Regions from separate parts of the Pseudomonas donghuensis genome, predicted to be linked through region 2. Evidence: predicted binding sites of a transcription regulator. Region 2 holds the regulator's gene; each other region holds the start of a gene.
The links. Region 2 encodes FliA, which starts transcription of late flagellar genes. Its sites were predicted from a motif close to CTAAAGTTTNNNNNNNNNNNGCCGNTAA; they were not measured.
Positions count from the first base shown of each region.

Region 1 (5,597 bases), 2.1 Mb from region 2:
TGAAAGTGGCTAATCGTTGTTATGGCGACGCAAGGCTCAAATACAGCAGGATCATTTGCGATGGAGTGTGCGTTCGAAGTGCGCATGAACCATATCCATGGGCGACATGATCAGATCCGTTTCCGACGCGCCAGCCCCTGTAGCCGGGGGCTGGTCGCGATAAGCACGCCAATGTCGCGGATAGGTAAGTGTCGCCTGCGCGGCTTGCGCAGAATCGCAGCCATCAGGCCGCAGTCGGCCGTGGAGACGAGCATGTCCAACAGCTTCCTCAATCCGGTCAGCACCCAGACCTGGGCCAACGGCCGCCATATCGTGCGTTGCGTCAAGGTGATCCAGGAAACCTGGGATGTGCGCACCTTCTGTTTCATGGCCGACCAGCCGATCATGTTCTTCTTCAAGCCCGGGCAGTTCGTTACCCTGGAGCTGGAGATCGACGGCGAGCCGATCATGCGTTCCTACACCATCTCCAGTTCACCGTCGGTGCCTTACAGCTTCTCGGTGACCATCAAGCGTGTACCCGGTGGCAAGGTTTCCAACTGGCTGCACGACACCCTGCACGAAGGCCAGGAGCTGGCGGTGCACGGCCCGGTGGGGCTGTTCAACGCCATCGACTTCCCCAGCCCCAAGGTGCTGTACCTGAGCGGCGGCGTCGGCATCACCCCGGTGATGTCCATGGCCCGCTGGTTCTACGACACCAACGGCAATGTCGACATGGTTTTCGTCCACAGCGCGCGCTCGCCGAAAGACATCATCTATCACCGCGAGCTGGAGCACATGGCCTCGCGGATCGACAACTTCAGCCTGCACATCATTTGCGAGAAGCACGGCCTGGGCGAGCCCTGGGCGGGCTACCGCGGCTACCTGAACCAGAAACTCATGGAGTTGATCGCCCCGGACTATATGGAACGGGAGATCTTCTGCTGTGGCCCGACGCCGTACATGAACGCGGTCAAGCGCTTGCTGGAAGGCAGCGGCTACGACATGAGCCGCTACCATGAGGAGTCGTTCGGCGCGACCCCGGCCGAGGTCAAGGCCGATGCCGTCGAGCACGCCGAACAGGCCGCTGAAGCCGCCGAGCTGGACGCCGGCGACCTGCACCAGGTGGAGTTCACCGCCACCGGCAAGAGCATCCGCGTGGCCCCGGGCGAGACCGTGCACGCGGCGGCGGCCAAGCTCGGCCTGATGATCCCCAAGGCCTGCGGCATGGGCATCTGCGGCACCTGCAAGGTGCTCAAGCTGGGCGGGGAAGTGGAGATGGAGCACAACGGCGGCATCACCGATGAAGACGTCGCCGAAGGCTATATCCTTTCGTGCTGCAGCGTACCGAAAGGGGATGTGCGGATCGAGTACTGAGTAGCGACTTGACCCGCGATGCGTTTGCGTTACACGCTGAAACGTGCCACCAGCCCGCTCAGGTCCACCGCCAGGCGCGACAGTTCGGCGCTCGCTGCGCTGGTCTGGTGGGCGCCGGTGGCCGACTGCACCGACAGGTCGTTGATGTTGACCAGGTTGCGGTCCACTTCGCGGGCGACCTGGGCCTGCTCTTCGGCCGCGCTGGCGATCACCAGGTTGCGCTCGTTGATCTCGGCCACCGCACCGGTGATGGTTTCCAGCGCCAGGCCGGCGCCGCGGGCGATGTTCAGGGTCGACTCGGCGCGTTCGGTGCTGTTGCGCATGGAGTTGACTGCCTGCTCGGTGCCGCCCTGGATGCTGCCGATCATCCGTTCGATTTCGCTGGTCGACTGCTGGGTGCGGTGAGCCAGGGCGCGTACTTCATCAGCGACCACGGCAAAGCCGCGACCGGCCTCACCGGCACGGGCCGCTTCGATGGCGGCGTTCAGGGCCAGCAGGTTGGTCTGGTCGGCCAGGCCGCGAATCACGTCGAGCACTTTGCCGATATCGCGCGATTCTTCCGCCAGGTTGCCGATCAGTTCGGCAGTGCCTTGCACGTCGGTGCTCATGCGCTCGATGGCGCTGACGGTTTCCATCACCAGGTCACGGCCGTCGCCGGCCGAGCGGGTGGCTTCCTTGGAGGCTTCCGAGGTGCTCACGGCATTGCGTGCCACTTCTTCCACGGCGCTGGTCATCTCGGTGACGGCGGTGGCGGCCTGTTCGATTTCGTTGTTCTGCTGCTGCAGGCCACGGGCGCTTTCGTCGGTGACGCTATTCAGCTCTTCAGCCGCCGACGCCAGTTGGGTCGCGGAGCCGGAGATCTGCTGCAGGGTATCGCGCAGCTTATTCTGCATCTTGGCCATGGCTTTGAGCAGGCGCGCCGCTTCGTCCTGGCCTTCGGCCTGGATGCTGCGGGTCAGGTCGCCTTCGGCGATACGCTCGGCAGCCTGCAGGGCCTCGTCGATCGGCTTGACGATACTGCGGGTCAGCAGCAGCGCGCAGACCAGGGTCAAGGCGGTGGCGGCCAGCAGCAGCCCGATCACCAGAGCGACCGCACTGGAATACTGGTCGGCAGCGGTGCGGTTGATCTCGCGGGTCTGCTCGGTATTGATGCTGATCAGTTGATCCATGACGCTGTTGATCTGCTCGGAGCTGTCGAGCATGTCGCGGTTGATCAGATTGCGCAGGCTGTCCAGGTCATTGTTCTGCGATGCCAGGCGCATGCGATTTTCCAGTTGGCGGTACTGGCTCAGCAACTGCACGTACTGGTTGTAGGCGGCGCGTTCCTGGCTGCCGGAGATCAGCGGCTCGTACACCCGGCGCGCGTCATCGATCTGCTGGTTGCGCTGGTCGACCAGCTTGAGGGTGGCCTGCAGGGTGTCGGCTTCGCGGTTGAGCAGCAGGCGGTACGACAGGGTGCGCAGGCGCAGGGTCAGCTGGGTCAACTGGTCGAGGTTGGTGATGCTCGGCACCGTCGAGTTCTCGATGGTTTCGCCGGCCTGGCGAATCTTGCTCATCTGGTTCAGGGCGAACAGACCCAGGGCCAGCATCAGTGCACCGATCAGAGCAAAGCCCAGAAGCGCGCGCGGGGCGATATTCATATTGCGTAGGGACATGGTGGTATCCAGGAAGGGAAAAGGGCACGCGAACCGTGCGCCAGAATCAGGACTGCCATGCCTATCGGTCGGCCGGGTAAAGACTTGAGCCGACGACGACAAAATTGTGAGCCAGCTATCTTTTTTCCTGACCGGTGGTAGGCAAAACGGGGAACCTGACCGACATCGGTGGGTCAATCTGCACCAGGCCGACGCGTCTAAACCCGATATCCCTGGCGAGCACGCGGACTTTTCTTTATCGTGTGCGCCCCCTGAAACACCCCGAGAAGGCAATCATGTTGGAAACTTCCCTTAGTCAACTGGAGCAACTGGTCAGCGACCTGGTGCAGAAGAATCAGGAACTGACCGAGCGCAACGCGCAGATCAGCGCCGAACTGGCCCAGGCCAAAGACGAAAACGACAGCCTGCAACTGAGCCTGCTGGAGCAGGAAGAAAAGCAGGGCGCTACCGCCGCACGCATCCAGGCCCTGGTTGAGCGTGCCAGCGTTGGTACCGTGAACGCATGAGAACCTCAGCGCAGCCGATCAATGTCGTGTCGATCCTCGGCAGCGATTATTCGATCAAGGCCCCCGAAGGCCAGGAGCAGGCGCTGGCGCAAGCAGTGCAAATGCTCAATGCTTCATTGGCCGATACCAAGCGTAAATACCCGACCCTGATCGGTGACAAGCTGCTGGTACTGGCAGCCCTCAACCTGTGCTCGCAGCAGATCGAACTGCAACAGCAGCACCAGCAGGCCCTCGACCGTTACCAAGAGCAAGTCAACGCCACGGTCGATGTGATTGCCCGGACCATCAGTAACAGCTGATCGCGTCAAACCCCTCGCTAGACCTTTTTGCCAGCTCACCACCTTCGGGAGGGTGGGCCGGCATTGCTGTGGATTGTATTTCCTGTTGTATACAATTGGCCTGTCTCTTGCACTACAGGGCTTATTTACCCAGGGGAAATACATGCAGTTCTGGCGGCGCAGTATCCAGTGGCAATTGATCGCAAGCATGGGCGCAGCGCTGTTGCTGAGCATTCTGATCGTGGTCGGCATCTACAGCGTGGCGGTCAATCGGCTGACCGAGCGTTACCTGGTCGACACCGCCTTGCCGGCGAGCATTGAGGCGATTCGTAACGACATCGAACGCATGCTTGGCCGACCGTTGACGGCGGCGGCCGACATTGCCAACAACACGTTGCTGCGCGATTGGCTGGCGGCGGGGGAAGACAGCGCCCAGGCGCCGCAATTTATCGAGTACCTCGAAGCCCTGCGCAAACAGAACCATGCCTTTACCGCGTTGTTTGCCGCTACAGCGAGCAACCACTATTACAACGAGAAAGGCCTGGACCGCACCCTCAGCCGCAGCAACCCGGCGGATAAGTGGTTTTTCGGCTTTATCGACAGTGGCAACCCGCGCCTGCTGAACATCGACACCGACGGCAGCACCGGCGAACTGGCGCTGTTCATCGACTATCGGGTGGAGAAAGCCGGCCAACTGGTGGGTATCGCCGGGCTTGGCCTGCGTATGACCGAACTCTCCGAATTGATCCACAACTTCAGCTTCGGCGAACGTGGGCGGGTGATGCTGGTGCGCGGCGACGGTTTGATCCAGGTGCATCCGCAGTCGGCGTTCAGCGGTAAGAAGCAGCTTGCCGAGCAGATCGGTGGCGAGGCTGCCAAGGTGGTCCTGAGCCGTGAACAGGGCCTGCACAGTAGCCGCTTCGAGCGCGATGGCGAGGGCTATCTGGCCCTCAGCCTACCGCTGCGTGACCTCAACTGGACCCTGGTCGCCGAGGTGCCAGAAGCACAGATCTATGCCCAGGTGCGTGAGACCGTCTGGCTGACTAGCCTGATTGGTGCAGCGGTCGCGCTGGTATCGCTGTTGCTGGTGGTGCTGCTGGCACGCGGCATCGTCCGTCCCATCCGCCGCGTGACCGGCGCCTTGATGGCCATCGGCAATGGCGGCGGCGACCTGACCCAGCGCCTGGACGAAAACCGCGCTGACGAGCTGGGCGACCTGGCCCGTGGTTTCAACCGTTTTCTCGACAGCCAGCGTGACTTGATCGGCGAAGTGTTGAACACCAGCGAACGCTTGCGCGCGTCGGTGGCGCAAGTGACGCAAGTGGTGGACAACACCGCCGAACGCTCCGGCCGCCAGCAGGAAATGACCGAAATGGTCGCCACTGCCGTGCATGAGATGGGCCTGACCGTTCAAGACATAGCGCAGAATGCTGGCAACGCCGCCGTGGCGTCGGAAACCGCGCGCAGCGAAGCGCTGCAGGCCCGCGAAGTGGTGCGCCGCTCAATTGCCCATATCGAGGGCATGTCCGACGAGATTGGCCAGGCGGCCAGTGCGGTGAGTGAACTGGCGACGGAAGTCGCCTCGATTGACGAAGTCTTGGCGGTGATCCGCAGCATCTCCGAGCAGACCAACCTGCTGGCGCTCAACGCGGCCATCGAGGCGGCGCGGGCGGGCGAGATGGGCCGCGGCTTTGCCGTGGTCGCTGACGAAGTACGGACCCTGGCGCGGCGTACCCAGGTATCCACCGATCAAGTGCAGCAGATGATCCTGCGCCTCAAGCATGGCGCGGGCAGTGCGGTCGCGT
Region 1 covers NZ_CP071706.1:5,369,116-5,374,712, reverse strand. Annotated here, with positions in the region: gene gbcB (glycine-betaine demethylase subunit GbcB) at 253-1,353, shown strand; gene BV82_RS26845 (methyl-accepting chemotaxis protein) at 1,383-3,008, opposite strand; gene BV82_RS24980 (hypothetical protein) at 3,284-3,514, shown strand; gene BV82_RS24975 (cell division protein ZapA) at 3,511-3,813, shown strand; partial or broken gene BV82_RS26815 (cache domain-containing protein) at 3,956-5,032, shown strand; gene BV82_RS26810 (methyl-accepting chemotaxis protein) at 5,156-5,597, shown strand, end outside.
Region 1: BV82_RS26845 (methyl-accepting chemotaxis protein) is a predicted target of FliA. The motif match lies at 3,070-3,097, and genes of this name have one in related genera.

Region 2 (5,597 bases):
GGGTGTGCCGCTGTTGCTGCTGGTGATGCTGGCAATGATGATGTTGCCGATCCCGCCGTTTTTGCTCGACGTGTTCTTCACCTTCAACATCGCCCTGTCGATCGTGGTCCTGCTGGTCTGCGTCTATGCCTTGCGCCCGCTGGACTTCGCCGCGTTCCCGACCATCCTGCTGGTGGCAACCTTGCTGCGCCTGGCGCTCAACGTGGCGTCCACGCGGGTGGTGATGCTCCATGGTCACGATGGCCACGAAGCCGCCGGTAAGGTGATCCAGGCCTTCGGCGAGGTGGTGATCGGCGGCAACTACGTGGTCGGTATCGTGGTCTTCGCGATCCTGATGATCATCAACTTCGTGGTGGTCACCAAGGGTGCCGGGCGTATTTCCGAGGTGAGCGCGCGCTTTACCCTCGACGCCATGCCCGGCAAGCAGATGGCCATCGACGCCGACCTCAACGCCGGTCTGATCGACCAGGCCCAGGCCAAGGCGCGCCGCGCCGAAGTGGCCGGGGAGGCCGAGTTCTACGGTTCGATGGACGGTGCCAGCAAGTTTGTCCGCGGTGACGCCATCGCCGGCCTGCTGATCCTGTTCATCAACCTGATCGGCGGCATGGCCGTCGGCATGTTCCAGCACAACATGACCTTTGCCGATGCCGGCAAGGTCTATGCCTTGCTGACCATTGGTGACGGTTTGGTGGCGCAGTTGCCATCGCTGTTGCTGTCCACTGCGGCCGCGATCATGGTTACCCGCGCCTCGGGCTCCGAGGACATGGGCAAGCAGATCAACCGGCAAATGTTCGACTCGCCCAAGGCCCTGGCGGTCTCCGCCGGCCTGATGATCGTCATGGGCCTGGTCCCGGGCATGCCGCACGTCGCCTTCTTGAGCCTGGGCCTGCTGGCCGGCGGTGGCGCCTACCTGGTCTGGCGCAAGCAGAACCAGGCCAAGGTCAAGGCCCTGGAAGAGGTGCAACGCCAGCAGGACCTGCTGCCGTCGCCACAGCGCGCCATGGAAACCAAAGAGCTGGGCTGGGATGACGTCACCCCGATCGACATGATCGGCCTGGAGGTCGGCTATCGGCTGATTCCGCTGGTCGATCGCAACCAGGGTGGGCAGTTGCTGGCGCGGATCAAGGGGGTGCGCAAAAAGCTCTCCCAGGACCTGGGCTTTCTCATGCCTACGGTGCACATTCGCGACAACCTCGACCTGGCGCCCAGCGCTTACCGCCTGACCCTGATGGGGGTGATCCTGGCCGAGGCCGAAATTTACCCGGACCGCGAGCTTGCGATCAACCCGGGGCAGGTGTTCGGTACCCTCAACGGCATTGCCGCTCGCGACCCGGCCTTTGGCCTGGAAGCGGTGTGGATCGACATCAACCAGCGCAGCCAGGCGCAGTCGCTGGGCTACACGGTGGTGGACGCCAGTACCGTGGTCGCCACCCACCTCAACCAGATCCTGCACAAGCACTGTCACGAGCTGATCGGTCACGAAGAAGTGCAGCAGTTGCTGCAGGTGCTGGCCAAGGCCTCGCCCAAGCTCGCCGAAGAATTGGTGCCGAGCGTCATTTCATTGTCGGGGCTGCTCAAGGTCCTGCAGGCATTGCTCGCCGAGCAGGTTCCGGTACGCGATATTCGCAGCATTGCCGAGGCTATCGCCAACAACCCGGCCAAGAGTCAAGATACCGCCGCATTGGTGGCGGTGGTGCGCGTCGGATTGTGTCGCGCTATCGTGCAAAGCATTGTCGGCGTTGAGTCCGAGCTGCCTGTCATCACCCTTGAGCCAAGATTGGAACAGATTTTGCTCAATAGTTTGCAAAGGGCTGGGCAAGGCCAGGAAGACGGTGTTCTTCTGGAGCCGAGCATGGCCGAAAAGCTTCAGCGTTCGTTGATCGAAGCCGCCCAGCGTCAGGAGATGCAAGGGCAGCCGGCGATCCTCCTGGTCGCAGGACCGGTACGAGCCATGCTGTCGCGCTTCGGTCGCCTGGCTGTACCGAATTTGCATGTTTTGGCGTACCAGGAAATACCTGACAACAAGCAAGTTACCATCGTCGCCACAGTGGGCCCGAACGGCTGAGGTAGTGGGTTATGCAAGTTAAGCGTTTTTTCGCCGCCGATATGCGTCAGGCCATGAAGCTGGTTCGCGATGAGCTGGGGGCCGAGGCCGCCATCATCGGCAACCGACGGATTGCTGGCGGTGTCGAGCTGACGGCTGCGCTGGACTACAAGCTGTCCGCCCTGGCGCCGCGGGTGCCGAACGTCGAGCTTGAAGACGAGCTGCGCAAGACCCAGTCGCGCATCGTCACCGCCCAGGCCGAACTGAGCAGTCGCAGCGAGAGCGAAGACGCCAACCGTCAGCTGTTTGCCGGCCTGCCGCTGACCGCTTCCGAGCCGTTGATCGACCCGCAGGTCGAAGCGCCGGTGGTGCCTGCTGCGCCGGCGGCTGCCCCGATCGATCCACGCCTGTTCGACTCGATGCGTTCGGAGTTGTCGGGCCTGCGCGAACTGCTTGAAGTGCAGCTCGGCTCGCTGGCCTGGAGCCAGTTGCAGGGCAACAAGCCACAGCAGGCCAACCTCTGGCGTCGCTTGCAGCGCATTGGCCTGTCCGGCCCGATTGCCCGTGAACTGCTCGAGCTGACCACCGAAATCGAAGAGCCGCGCCACGCCTGGCGCATGCTCCTGGCGCATCTTGCACGCATGATTGAAGTGCCGGAAATCGAACCTATCGAAGAAGGCGGTGTCATTGCCATGGTCGGTCCGGCCGGCATGGGCAAAACTACCACCCTGGCCAAGCTCGCGGCGCGCTATGTGCTCAAGTACGGCGCGCAGAACCTGGCCCTGGTGAGCATGGACAGCTTTCGCATCGGTGCCCAGGAGCAGCTCAAGACCCTGGGGCGGATTCTCAACGTCTCGGTCACTCACGTCGACCCGGGCCAGTCGTTGGCCCAGGCCCTCGACCCGCTGCTGCGCAAGCGCGTGGTGTTGATCGATACCGCCGGCCTGCAGGCCAGCGACCCGGCGCTGCGCATGCAGCTTGAAACCCTTGCCGGACGCGGGATTCAGGCCAAGAATTACCTGGTGCTGGCAACCACCAGCCAAAAGCAGGTGCTCACCGCCGCCTACCACAGCTACAAGCGCTGCGGCCTGGCCGGTTGCATCCTGACCAAGCTAGATGAAACCGCCAGCCTCGGCGAAGTATTGAGCCTGGCGATCAGTCACGAATTGCCGGTGGCCTATCTTACCGATGGCCCGCGCATTCCTGACGACCTGCACCTGCCGCGCCGGCACCAGTTGGTCAGCCGTGCCGTGAGTGTGCAGGTGCAGGACGAGCCCAGCGAAGAGGCCATGGCCGACATGTTCGCTGATCTCTACCACAGCTCCGGCAAACGCGTGGGCTGAGGTGAATATGAATACGTTGCAAAGTACCTACATCAATGGTCTGCCAGGCATTTTTCAGGTGTTGAAAGCGCAGCCCAGTCATGTGGCCTCGGTCTAAGTAAGACAAGGTAAAGAACAAACATGGGTAGCATGCATCCCGTACAGGTGATCGCCGTGACCGGCGGCAAAGGTGGCGTCGGCAAGACTAATGTGTCAGTGAACCTGTCATTGGCGCTGGCTGAGCTTGGCCGTCGGGTCATGCTGCTGGACGCCGACCTGGGGCTGGCCAACGTTGACGTGCTGTTGGGCCTGACGCCCAAACGCACCCTGGCCGATGTCATCGAAGGCCGTTGCGAGCTGCGCGATGTGCTGCTGCAAGGCCCCGGCGGTGTGCGCATCGTGCCGGCGGCTTCGGGTACGCAGAGCATGGTGCACCTGGCCCCGGCCCAGCACGCCGGCCTGATCCAGGCCTTCAGCGAGATCGGCGACAACCTCGATGTACTGGTGATCGATACCGCTGCGGGTATCGGTGACTCGGTAGTCAGTTTTGTCCGCGCCGCCCAGGAAGTACTGCTGGTGGTGTGCGACGAACCTACCTCGATCACCGACGCCTATGCGCTGATCAAGCTGCTCAACCGCGATTACGGCATGAACCGCTTCCGTGTCCTGGCGAACATGGCCCAGAGCCCGCAGGAAGGGCGCAACCTGTTCGCCAAGTTGACCAAGGTCACTGATCGCTTCCTCGATGTCGCCCTACAATACGTCGGTGCGGTGCCTTACGACGAATGCGTGCGCAAGGCGGTGCAGAAGCAGCGAGCGGTCTATGAAGCCTTTCCGCGTTCCAAGTGCGCGCTGGCGTTCAAGGCCATTGCCCAGAAAGTCGATAGCTGGCCGCTGCCTGCCAACCCACGGGGGCACCTGGAGTTCTTCGTCGAGCGTCTGGTGCAACCGACGAGTGCGGGTCCGGTGCTATGAACGCCAGCGGTTATCGGATGTACAGCAAGGCTTCGCGTGATGCCCAGTATGAGTTGATCGAACGTTACGCGCCGTTGGTCAAGCGTATCGCCTACCACCTGCTGGCACGGTTGCCGGCCAGTGTGCAGGTCGAGGACCTGATCCAGGCCGGGATGATCGGCCTGCTCGAAGTCGCCAACAAGTATGACGCGAGCAAGGGGGCCAGTTTCGAGACCTACGCCGGCATCCGTATTCGCGGGGCCATGCTCGATGAAGTGCGCAAGGGCGACTGGGCGCCACGTTCGGTACACCGCAATACCCGCATGGTCAGTGACGCGATTCGTGCAATTGAAGCAAAAACCGGCCGCGACGCTAAAGATCACGAAGTTGCTGCCGAACTTCAATTGAGTCTCGATGATTATTACGGGATTTTGAATGACACCCTGGGCAGCCGCCTGTTCAGTTTCGACGACCTGTTGCAGGACGGCGAACATGAAGGCCTGCACGAGGACGGTGCCAGTGCCCAGCTCGAGCCTTCGCGCGATCTGGAGGACGAGCGTTTTCAGGCAGCCTTGGCCGATGCAATCGCCAACCTGCCGGAGCGTGAGCGTCTGGTCCTGGCGCTGTACTACGACGAAGAACTCAACCTCAAGGAGATCGGTGAGGTCCTGGGGGTGAGTGAGTCGCGTGTCAGCCAGTTGCACAGCCAGTGCGCGGCACGTTTGCGTGGCCGCCTGGGGGAATGGCGGGCGCGTTGAACACCGGTTCGATGCAGTCGTGAAATGTAGTGCCGAATTGATTGAATGCGCGTTCCGCGCTGAACGCGTTAAAGACTGCTTGGAGGTCTAATTGAACAAAGACATGAAAATCCTCATCGTGGACGACTTTTCGACGATGCGGCGGATCATCAAGAACCTGTTGCGTGACCTGGGCTTTACCAACACCCAGGAAGCCGACGACGGCAACACCGCGCTGCCGATGCTTGAAAGCGGCCATTTCGACTTTCTGGTGACCGACTGGAACATGCCTGGCATGTCCGGTATCGATTTGCTGCGCAAGGTGCGTGCCGACGAGCGCCTGAAGCACCTGCCGGTGCTGATGGTGACTGCCGAAGCCAAGCGCGAGCAGATCATCGAAGCCGCCCAGGCCGGGGTCAACGGCTATGTGGTCAAGCCATTTACCGCCCAGGTGCTGAAAGAAAAGATCGAAAAGATCTTCGAGCGCGTCAATAGCTGAGGTACGCCACGGGGGCGCTATGGAGCAAACACAATCATCCT
Region 2 covers NZ_CP071706.1:1,805,134-1,810,730, forward strand. Annotated here, with positions in the region: gene flhA (flagellar biosynthesis protein FlhA) at 1-2,065, shown strand, start outside; gene flhF (flagellar biosynthesis GTPase FlhF) at 2,077-3,387, shown strand; gene fleN (flagellar synthesis regulator FleN) at 3,508-4,341, shown strand; gene fliA (RNA polymerase sigma factor FliA) at 4,338-5,078, shown strand; gene BV82_RS08300 (chemotaxis response regulator CheY) at 5,182-5,556, shown strand; gene BV82_RS08305 (protein phosphatase CheZ) at 5,576-5,597, shown strand, end outside.

Region 3 (5,597 bases), 650 kb from region 2:
AGCAGGCATGGTTGCGCCAGATGTCGCCGGTAAAGCGCTGCACGCGGCCAACCTTGAGGTCTTCGGCCAGGGCGTTGAACGGCTCGGCGACGATGTAGCCGGCAATGCGCTTGCTGGCCAGGGCCGGCGGCATGTCCGACGGTGGCAGCACCACCAGGTTGACCTCATTGGCCGCCAACTGGGCAGTCGCGGCCTTGGACACCGGGGTCAGGCCATGGTCGCGGAACAACTGCTGCACCACCACGTTGTGGATCGAGTACCAGAACGGAATCGCCACGGTTTGCCCGCCCAGTTGCTTGACCTCGGTAATCCCCGGGGCCACGGTCAGGCCCGAGCCGCCAACGTGGTTCCAGGCCACCACCTTGGCCGGCACCTTGCTGCCGTAGCGCGCCCATACCGTCATCGGCGAGAGCAGGTGAATGACGTTGACCTGCCCGGAAATGAACGCCTCGATCACCTGCGCCCAACTGCGCAGCAGCACCGGCCGCTCGGCCTTGATGCCCTCGGCTTCGAACAGGCCATTGTTGTGCGCCACCAGCAACGGCGTGGCGTCGGTGATCGGCAGGTAGCCGATGCGCACCGGTGCATCCGGGTCGCTGGCCGCACGCGCCTGCAGGCTATTGAGCAGTGGCATGGCGCCACCGGCGGTCAGTAGGGCGCTGAGTTTGATGAAGTCACGACGAGTGTGGGTGAAGTCGTCCAGGCACATGGGCAGTCTCCGACGGCAGCGGCATAGGTTGAGAATCAGGTTCGGGTGTGCGGCTGGCCCGCCGAAGGGTTTTGAGTATGTCGATGCGCAGCGCGCCCAGTTCCTCGACCCGCTGCTCGCGGGGCTGCGGCAGGTCGATGAGCCATTGGCCGAGGGTGCGCGCCGGGTGGTTGCCCAGTAGCAGCACGCGATCGGACAACAGCAGGGCTTCGTCGATATCGTGGGTAATGAGGATGGCCGCAGTGTTGTGCCGGGCAATCAGTTGCAGCAGCAGTTGCTGCATGTCGGCGCGGGTCACTTCATCCAGCGCGCCGAAGGGTTCGTCGAGCAACAGCACTTGCGGCTGGCGTGCCAGGCAGCGGGCCAGCGCGGTACGCTGGGCCATGCCGCCGGAGAGCTGCGCCGGGTACTGCTCGCGAGCGTGCTGCAGGCCGACCGCCTCGATGGCATGGTCGATACGCGCACGCCGTTCGCTGGCGGCAAGCTTGGGCTGGCGGGCGAAATCCAGGCCGAAGGCGACGTTGCTTTCCAGGCTCAGCCAGGGCAGCAGGCTGGGGTCCTGGAAGGCCACCGCCAGGCGCGGGTGCGGGCCCTGCAACGGCTCGCCGAGCAGGCTGACGCTGCCGGCGCGGGCCTGCTGCAAACCGGCCAGCACCCGCAACAGGCTGGATTTTCCGACACCACTGGGGCCGAGGATGGTGATCACCTCGCCCGGCGCCAGTTGCAGGTCGAAATTTTCCAGCACGCTTTGCCAGCCGTGCTCACGCGGGTAGCCAAGGCTGATACCGCGGGCTTCGAGCAACACCTCGGTCATGCTGCCGACGCCTGGCGTTGCAGCTCGGCGCGCAGTTGCACCAGGCTTGGAGTAACGATTGGCACGAACGCCGACTCGCGCCAGCGGCGGGCGAACCCAGCGCCGTAAGCGGTGAGATAAGCCTTGCCGCCGCTGGCCTGCAACTCAAGCTGCACGGCATCGGCTGCGGTTTCGGCGAGGCTGATGCGCAGCTTGAACAAGGCCGCCGGCTGGGTCAGAAAATGCCCGTCGAGCAGGCCCTTTTTCAGTTCGGTCACGGTGTTTTCCAGACGCTCGCGCAGTACCTGCAGCGCCTCGCCAAGGAACGAGCGCATGCCTTGCAGATGCGCCTCCACCTCACTCAATGAACGGCGCGCCAGGCCGATGGCCATGCCGCATTGCAGGCCCAGGAACGACGGACGCACCGCAGGCAGAAACTGCTTGGCGTTTTCGTGCAGCAGCCAGTCGCGGCTGACCGGCACCTGCTCGAAACTCAAGGCGGCGGTGTTGCTCGACTGCAGGCCCAGCAGTTGCAGGTCGTCGGAGCGGGTCAGCCCGACAGCAGTGTCGGGAATGGCCAGGACGAATGGCGAGGCGCCCTCCTCTTCAATGGCCGCCGCCACCACGAAGCCCCCCTTGCGCAGGTTGGTCACCCAATGCAGGCGCCCGGCCAGGGTCCAGCCCTGGTCGTCACGCAGGCCCTTGACCTGCAGCGCTTCGATACCCGAGAGGTACTTCATGGCGTTGGAGAGCCCGGTGGCGCCGGCCAGTTTGCCACTGAGCAGGTCGGCCAACAGGCGCTCGCGCAGCCCGGCGTTGGGGCTGTGCAGCAGGTATTCGACAAAGGCGCGCTGGCCCCAGAAGACGAAGGCCGCCGCCAGGGAATGGCTGGCGACATTGGCAAGCGTCTCTACCGCGTCGGCGACCGTGCCGCCGCTACCGCCCAGAGCCTGGTCAATGCCGACGCGCAGCACCTGCGCCGCCGCCAGTTGCCCCAGTACCGCCTGCGGGTCGCCATGGCCCTGGTCGAGGGCTTCGGCCTGGGCATCCAGCCACGTGACCAATGCGGGATCGAGCATAGCGTTTACTCCTTTAAAAATGCGCCAGCCTGCGCCGGCGCCGAGGGTTCGTTATGCCGAAGGCTGCCAGCGGTACTTGCTCAGCTCGTCATTGAGCGGGGTTTGGGCGAACACATTAGCAAAGTTGCACAGGGTTGCCAGGCTTACACCGAGGATCACCTCCAGGGCATTGCCTTCGCTATAACCCGCTTCGCGCAACGCTCCGTAGCCGGCCTCGCTGACATTGCCGCGGGTGGCGATGACTTCGCGGGTGAACGCCGCCAGGGCTTCGAGCTTCTCTTGCGGCAGCTCGCTCTTGGCGCGCAGGGCATTGACCACCTCTTGAGGCAGCTTGGCCTTGTTCAGCGCCACGGCGGTGTGGCCGGCCACGCAGAAATCGCAGCCGTGGTGGGTGGCGGCCACCAGTTGCACCACTTCACGCTCGGCCAGGCTCAGCTCGGCCTTGCCGTTAAGTGCAGACACAGTGACGTAGGTTTCCAGCGCCGCCGGGGCATTGGCCAGCACGCCGAGCAGGTTGGGGATGAAGCCCGAGGCCTTCTGGGCGTTCTCCAGGTAAGGACGGGCAGCCTCTGGGGCGCTTTGCAGTGTATGGACAGTGACGCGCGACATGGAGTGGACTCCTGCATACTAGGGGTGTGCCACAAGTCTGTTGGTTATAAGAATTACCTGCCATATTCTGCAGTCGCTATTACTTGCTCCTGAGTCTTTTCATTAGATGATTTCGTCCAGCCCGGTAGTCGATTGGTTATTAGAAAGCCTTGAGCTAGACGCCAGCCTGTTCCATGTCGGGCGTTATTGCGGCGCTTGGCACGCCAGCACCCACGGCCTGGCGCGGGCCAGTTTCCACCTGATCGTCCAGGGCCATTGCTGGCTGCATATCGACGGCCAGGCCGAGGCCATGCGCCTGCAAGCTGGCGATGCAGTGTTCCTGCTGCGCGACTTCAACTATCGGCTGTCCAATGCCCAGGACTGCGAGCTGGCCCAGCAGCAACCGCGCCAGGTCATGCAAGCGCTGGACAGCACAGCCACTGACGGCGTGGGCCTGGTGTGCGGGTTCTTTCATTTTCAGCCGGGCCTGTCGTCGCTGGTCATCGACAGCCTGGACGACTGGATCATCCTGCGTGCCGGCGACCCGGCATCCACGGCCGCACGTGCACTGTTCGAACTGATCCTGGCCGAGTGCCAACGGCTGCCCGCGCCCTCCTCGGCGCTGCTCGAACGCCTGAGCCATCTGCTGTTTTTGTATGTGCTGCGCCAACGCGTCAGCGACGACCAGGGCATCAGCGGCCTGGTGGCCCTGGCACGTCACGCCAACTTTGCCAGCCTGCTCGAGCAACTGATCGAACACCCCGACCAGCCCTGGTCGCTGGAAAGCATGGCAGCCTGCACGGGGCTGTCGCGCTCGGCGTTCTTCAAGCGCTTCAGCGAACTGGCCGGGCAATCGCCGGGGCAAGTGTTGCTGGCCCTGCGCATGCGCCATGCCTGCCAGTTGCTCAAGGCCAGCAACACCGTCGAGCAGGTGTGCGCGGCGGTGGGGTATCAGTCGATTGCCGCCTTTACCCGTGCCTTCAGCAAGGCCGTCGGCTTGCAGCCGGGGGCGTATCGGCGCCAGCATGAAGGCCGCTGAGGCAAACAGCGTGCGGTAATCGAACACAAGCAGGCCTTACCCCCTCAAGTCCACCAGCAACCACTCCGATAGCAGACCCACCCACCGCCGTTACAGCGGCAACGCGTGGGGCTGATAACAACTAAAGGAGTACTGCCCGCATGTTCGCCGACCTGAAAATCCGCACCGGTATGTTCTGGGTGCTGTCGCTGTTCAGCCTGACCTTGCTGTTTTCCACCGTCAGCGCCTGGCGCGCGGCGGTGGGTAGCGACCAGCAGATCAGCGAACTGGACCAGACCGCGCACCAGTCGGACCGCCTGAACAACGCCCTGCTGATGGCGATCCGCGCCAGCGCCAACGTGTCCTCGGGCTTTATCGAACAGACCGGCGGCCACAGCGAGAGTGCCAACAAACGCCTGAAGCTCTCGGAAGAACTGCTGGGCAACAGCGCGCAGTTGATCAATGAGTTGGTCAGCAACGCCCAAGAACCGACGCTCAAATCCCTGACCGTGGCGCTGCAAAGCACCTTTGGCGAATACGCCAAGGCGGTGGCCGGGCAGCGTGAAGCCACCCGCCAGAACGACCTGCAGCAGTACTTCAACGTCAACACCGACGCTGGCAACGCCATGGGCCGCTTGCAGGCGCTGCGCCAACAACTGGTGGCGGCGCTGAACGAGCGCAGCCAGCAGATCATGCTCGAATCCGACCGGCGCCTGAGCAGCGCCCAGGTGCTGAGCGTGGCGCTGGGGCTGCTGACCTTGCTGCTCGCCGCCCTGTGCTGGAGCTTTATCGCCCAGCGTGTACTGCGTCCGCTACGCGAGGCCGGCCAGCACTTCCAGCGTATTGCCAATGGCGATTTGAGCGTGCCGGTGACGGTGCACAGCAGCAACGAGATCGGCCAGCTGTTCAGCGAACTGCAGCGTATGCAGCACAGCCAGCGCGACACCCTGGGGCAGATCACCGGCTGTGCCAGGCAACTGGCCGAGGCTGCCGGTGCACTCAATGGCATTACCGAACAGAGCTCGCACAGCCTGCGCCAGCAAGACCAGGAGCTGGAACAGGCCGCCACCGCCGTCACCGAAATGACCACGGCCGTGGAGGAAGTCGCGCGCAACGCCGTGTCCACCTCGCAAGCGGCCAGCGCCTCCAACGAACTGGCCGAACAAAGCCGCCGCCAGGTCAGCGACAACCTCGACGGCACTCAGGCCATGGCCCGAGAGGTGCAGACCAGCAGCGCGCACCTGGAGCAACTGGCCGGGCAGATTCGCGACATCGGCCAGGTGCTGGAAGTGATTCGCTCGGTGTCCGAACAAACCAACCTGCTGGCGCTCAATGCCGCCATCGAAGCGGCCCGTGCCGGGGAAGCCGGGCGCGGCTTTGCCGTGGTCGCCGACGAAGTGCGCACCCTCG
Region 3 covers NZ_CP071706.1:2,459,673-2,465,269, reverse strand. Annotated here, with positions in the region: gene BV82_RS11485 (ABC transporter substrate-binding protein) at 1-709, opposite strand, end outside; gene BV82_RS11480 (ABC transporter ATP-binding protein) at 675-1,523, opposite strand; gene BV82_RS11475 (acyl-CoA dehydrogenase family protein) at 1,520-2,581, opposite strand; gene BV82_RS11470 (carboxymuconolactone decarboxylase family protein) at 2,633-3,190, opposite strand; gene BV82_RS11465 (AraC family transcriptional regulator) at 3,297-4,208, shown strand; gene BV82_RS11460 (methyl-accepting chemotaxis protein) at 4,349-5,597, shown strand, end outside.
Region 3: BV82_RS11460 (methyl-accepting chemotaxis protein) is a predicted target of FliA. The motif match lies at 4,299-4,326, and genes of this name have one in related genera.